2 linked regions of the Alloalcanivorax dieselolei B5 genome follow. The protein of the gene in region 1 interacts with the protein of each later gene in a pairwise test. Links are inferred from orthologs where the notes say so. Each region holds a gene or a part of one and is shown in the gene's direction. Other genes may lie near its edges.

Region 1 (2,700 bases):
AGGCCGACGCCTGGTCGGCCTGGCTGGTGGACAAGGTTTATATCGGCAAGTTGATTCTGACCGGCTCGCTGCGTTATGAGGATATCCAGTCCAAAGCCCGCCGCTACGGTGATCCGGGGCGCGATACCGTGAGCCGGCGCGACAGCAATGACGTCAGCGAGGTGCTGGCCGGATTGGGCGCCACCTATTTGCTGAGCGATCAATGGTCCTTGCTGGCCGGCGTGCATCAGGGGTTCGCCCCGGCGGGCGCTTCCGCCACCGATGGCACCGACCCGGAAAAAAGCGTGAATTACGAGGCCGGCGCCCGCTACTGGGGCGAGCGTGTGAACGTGGACGCCATCGGTTTCTACAGTGATTACGAGAACACATTGCAGAATTGCTCGCTGGCCTATCCTTGCGATCTGGCCGGCGGCGGCAGCCAGGACTCCGGCTCGGTGAGCTTCGGTGAATCGCGCGTATACGGGATGGAGCTGGCGGTCGGCAGCACACTCTGGCGGGCGGCCAATGGCCTGACCGTGCCGCTGCGGTTGGCTTACACCTACACCCGCGGCAAGATCACCCAATCCTCGGAGTCCAGTGATGCCGCGGTGGAAAGCGGAGACCGCCTGCCTTACCTGCCGGAGCACCAGGCCAGTGTGACCGTGGGGCTGGAGCAGCCGGCCCAGTGGGGCGGTTATCTGACCACCCGGTACGTGGAGGGGATGTGCGTCACCGGCGGCTGCGACAACGGGCTGGAGCGTACCGATGATCTGTTGGTGGTGGACCTGACGGCGTCCTACTATCTGACCAGCGCGGTGGAGGTCTACGGCAAGGTGGACAACCTGTTCGATGAGCAGAAAATCGTCGCCCGCAGCCCGGACGGCGCCCGCCCGAACCTGCCGCGTACCGCCGCGCTCGGCATTCGCGCCCATTTCTGAGCGACCTCCGGCGCCGGGCTTGAAAGGGCCCGGTGCCGTCCCCACCCTCTGCCCACGGCGCCGGAAGTGCTACACTGACCGGTAACTTCAATCAGCCACCCAGCCAGGTAGTCTTTTATGGACGACGTGCTTCAGGTCATCAAAGACCAGATAGCCCAAAACCCGGTGCTGCTCTACATGAAAGGCACCCCGCAATTTCCTCAGTGCGGTTTCTCCGCCCAAGTGGTGGAAGCGATGACCAAGGTGAACAAGCCGTTCGCCTACGTGAACATCCTGGAAGCCCCGGAAATCCGTGAGTCGCTCAAGGAGTACGCCAACTGGCCGACCTATCCGCAATTGTGGGTCAATGGCGAGTTGGTCGGCGGCTGCGACATCATCATGGACATGTTCCGCTCCGGGCAGCTGCAAACGCTGGTCGAGAGCGCCGCGGCGGAAAGCGACGCCGAATAAACGTCGGATGCGACGAGAACGCACCGGCACACCCGCCGTTCACGGCGGGTTTTCCCTTGTGATTTAACTGGAGAGAAAACGAGATGGGCGTATTGGTAGGTAAACCCGCACCCGACTTCACCGTTCCCGCGGTATTGGGCGATGGCAGCATCGTCGACGAGTTCACCCTGTCCGAGGCGATCAAGGGCAAATATGGTCTGGTGTTCTTTTACCCGCTGGACTTCACCTTCGTCTGCCCGTCCGAGCTGATCGCTCTGGATCACCGCATGGATGCGTTCAAGGAGCGCGGCGTGGAAGTGATCGGTGTCTCCATCGACAGCCATTTCACCCACAACGCCTGGCGTAACACCCCGGTGAACGACGGCGGTATTGGCGCGGTGCAATACACCCTGGCCGCCGACATGAATCACCAGATCGCCCAGGCCTACGATGTCGAATCCGAAGGCGGCATGGCGTTCCGTGGTGCCTTCCTGATCGACAACAACGGCGTGGTGCGCAGCCAGATCGTCAACGATCTGCCGCTGGGCCGTAATATCGACGAGCTGGTGCGTCTGGTGGACGCCATCCAGTTCCACGAAGAGCACGGCGAAGTGTGTCCGGCCGGTTGGCAGAAAGGGGACTCGGGCATGAAGGACAGCCCGGAAGGCGTGGCGTCCTATTTGTCCCAGAACGCCGACAAGCTGTAAAAGCGTAGCGCGCCGGACGTTTGGCGCGGGAAGCTGAAACCAGCGCGGCCCGTGGGCCGCTCCTACAATCCGTGGGAGTGGCCCACGGGCCGCGATGGTTTCCGGATGCCGGTACCCTGCCCGGTGTCCCTCAGTCCAGTTCCCGCACCAGGGTCGGCGGCATCTTGGCGGGCGGCGGCGGCGGCCAGCCGCCCAGATCGCGGAAGCGATTGACCATGGAGCAGAACAGCTCGGCGGTGCGGGTGGCGTCGTACAGGGCCGAATGCGCCTCGCGCTGGCTGAAGCGGATGCCAGCCGCCTCGCAGGCTTTGGCCAGCACCGTCTGACCGTAGACCAGACCGGCCAGGGCGGCGGTATCGAAGCTGGAAAACGGGTGGAACGGGTTGCGTTTGACGTCGTTGCGCTCGGAAGCGGCGTTAAGGAACCCCTGGTCGAAGAAGCTGTTGTGTCCCACCAGCACCGCCCGGTTACAGCCGTTCTGCTTCACCGCCTTGCGTACCGGATCGAAGATTCCGCTGAGCGCGATGTCCTCGGCCACCGCGCCGCGCAACGGGTTACTCGGGTCGATGCCGGTGAAATCCAGGGCCGCCTGCTCGATGTTGGCACCGGGGAACGGGTCCACGTGGAAGTGGATGCGGGTGGCTGGA
Region 2 (2,813 bases), 330 kb from region 1 along the record:
GGGGGCAGGGCACGGGGCGCCACAGCAGGGTCAGTGCCAGCACCAACCCCATATTGGCGATGTTGGAGCCCAGCGCGTTGGCCACCGCCAGTGCGGAACTGTCGCTCAGCGCGGCGGTGGCGGAAACCAGAATCTCCGGGGCCGAGGTGCCGAACGCCACCAGGGTCAGGCCCACCAGTGCCGGCGACAGGCCCAGCTTCAAGGACAGGCCGGCGGCGCCGGTGACAAACCGGTCCGAGCTCCAGGACAGGACCATGAGGGCAATCACACTGGTGAGCAAGGCGGGCAACATAGGCGCTCGGGAACCCCATACGTTAAAAGCCATCAAATCGTCATATACGGGCATGGGCGGCTTCCGGGGCCGATCCCGCCTGTGTAGGATGCGGTGAGTCCGCCGTTGCCTTCAACCGTGGCGGTGCTGACCGATTAGACCAGGGAGTGAACGCATGACTTATCCGAAACAATGGTTTTCCTTCATGGCGGCGGTGCTGCTGCTGTTGACCGCCGGTCTGGCGCAAGCGGAACAGGACCCGCGCAAGCTGGTGGAGCAGACCGTCGAGCGCATGACCAAGCGCATCGACGCGGAACGCCAGAAGCTGAATAACGATCCTCAATACGCCCGCGAACTGGTGCGCGAGGAACTGGGTGATCTGGTGGATTTCAAACGGATTACCCGGGTGGTGATGGGGGATTATTTCGATCAGGCGTCCCGGGAGCAGAAGTACCGCTTCCTGGAGGTGTTCGAGAACAGCCTGGTCAACACCTATGCCTCCGGTGTGACGATGTACGACGGCCAGAAGATGAAAGTCCTGCCTCTGCGCGAGGAAGACCGCCGTGGCAACTATGCGCGGGTGCGCATGGAGTTCTCCACCAACTCCGGCCAGGTGGTGCCGATCTTCTTTACTTTGTTCCTGGGCGACGGCCAATGGCGTGTGGTCAATGTTTACGTCAACGGACTTGACCTTAGCCAGATCTACAAGCAGCAGTTCGCCCAGTCCATGCAACAGCACAATGATATGGACACGGTCATCGCCAACTGGTCCGCCGCCGACGTGGCTGACGAGGTCGAGAACAAGGCCAACGTCAACTGATTCCTCCGTTTCCCTCCCTCATTGACGCGGGGCCGGCATGGCAAGGCCCCGCGCCCTCGCGTATTATTGCCGGTTCATTCGAATGAGGAGTTCCCATGAATCCGGAAGACGTGAAGGCGCTGGTGGAAGCCGGCTTCGACGATGCCGAGGTGGCGGTGGACGGCGGCGGTGACCGCTTTCTGATCCGCGTGGTGTCCGATGCCTTCGAGGGCCTGATGCCGGTGAAGAAGCAGCAACTGGTCTACGGCTGCATCAACCAGGCGATCGCCGACGGTACCATTCATGCCGTAAGCATCCAGACCTATACCCGGGCCGAGTGGGAAAAAGCCCAGAAGATGGGGCTGGCCTGAGCCCCGAGCGGCCCGCCATCTGCCTTTATGAACAGGCTCTAAGAGATCCGCATGGACAAACTCAAGATTACCGGTGGACAGCGTCTGGATGGCGAGATCCGTATTTCCGGCTCCAAGAACTCATCGTTGCCGATTCTCGCCGCCACCCTGCTGGCCGACGAGACCGTCACCGTAGGTAACCTGCCGCATTTGCAGGACGTCACCACCCTGATCGAGCTGCTCGGCCGGATGGGCGTGCATGTGGTGCTGGACGACCGCATGAACGTGGCGGTGAACCCCACCAGCATCCGCGAATTCACCGCGCCCTATGAGCTGGTGAAAACCATGCGCGCCTCGATTCTGGTGCTGGGACCGCTGGTGGCGCACTTTGGCCGCGCCGAGGTGTCCCTGCCCGGCGGTTGTGCCATCGGCTCGCGGCCAGTGGATATCCACCTCAAGGGGCTCGAAGCCATGGGCGCCGAGATCGAGGTGATGAACGGGTATATCTCCGCCCAGGTGCAGGGGCGTCTCAAGGGTGCCCGCATCGTCATGGATACGGTGACGGTGACCGGCACCGAGAACCTGTTGATGGCCGCTGCCCTGGCTGAAGGCACCACGGTGCTGGAGAACGCCGCGCGGGAGCCGGAAGTGGTGGATCTGGCCAACTTCATCAATCGCATGGGTGGCAAGATCACCGGCGCGGGCACCGACACCATCGTGGTGGAAGGCGTCACCTCGCTGGGGGCCTGTCACCATGACGTGATCTCCGACCGTATCGAGACCGGCACTTATCTGATCGCCGCCGCCATCACCGGCGGCCGCGTCAAGGCCAAGAACACCGATCCGGCCCTGCTGGATTCGGTTCTGCAGAAATTGCGTGAGGCCGGTGCGGTGATCGAGACGGGGGAAGACTGGATCAGCCTCGATATGGAAGGCCGCCGGCCGCAAGCGATCAGCCTGCGCACCGCGCCTTATCCGGCGATGCCCACCGATATGCAGGCCCAGTTCATGGCCATGAACACGGTGGCCGAAGGTACCGGCACCATCGTCGAGACGGTGTTCGAGAACCGCTTCATGCACGTGCAGGAACTGAATCGCATGGGCGCCCATATCGAGGTGCAAGGCAACACCGCCATTTGCCGTGGCGTCGAGTCGCTGACCGGTGCTCCGGTGATGGCCACCGACCTGCGAGCCTCAGCATCCCTGGTGATCGCCGCTCTGGTGGCCAAGGGCGATACCCTGGTGGACCGGATCTACCATGTCGACCGGGGCTATGAGTGCATCGAGGAAAAACTGCAATCCCTGGGGGCGACCATCCGTCGCGTCCCATCCTGACCGTGAAGCCATGAGCCAGAAACCGCTGATCATCGCCCTGTCCAAGGGCCGCATCCTC

What was found. The genes of interacting proteins can lie anywhere in the genome.
Region 2: the proteins of grxD (region 1) and B5T_RS17625 interact in binary tests that used the Escherichia coli proteins (3 or more experiments, as listed by UniProt). The link is inferred for Alloalcanivorax dieselolei B5 from one-to-one orthologs.

Annotation. Positions count from the first base shown.
Region 1 is NC_018691.1:3,639,667-3,642,366, reverse strand. It holds grxD (Grx4 family monothiol glutaredoxin), read left to right. Parts: upstream 1-1,034; coding sequence 1,035-1,367; downstream 1,368-2,700. Other genes in the region: rnt (ribonuclease T), read right to left, coding at 2,184-2,700; B5T_RS16140 (peroxiredoxin), read left to right, coding at 1,451-2,053; B5T_RS16150 (TonB-dependent receptor family protein), read left to right, coding at 1-917. UniProt on the Escherichia coli protein: Monothiol glutaredoxin involved in the biogenesis of iron-sulfur clusters.
Region 2 is NC_018691.1:3,966,822-3,969,634, reverse strand. It holds B5T_RS17625 (BolA family protein), read left to right. Parts: upstream 1-1,186; coding sequence 1,187-1,441; downstream 1,442-2,813. Other genes in the region: hisG (ATP phosphoribosyltransferase), read left to right, coding at 2,766-2,813; murA (UDP-N-acetylglucosamine 1-carboxyvinyltransferase), read left to right, coding at 1,493-2,755; B5T_RS17630 (MlaC/ttg2D family ABC transporter substrate-binding protein), read left to right, coding at 447-1,091; B5T_RS17635 (calcium/sodium antiporter), read right to left, coding at 1-346. UniProt on the Escherichia coli protein: Involved in cell resistance against acid stress.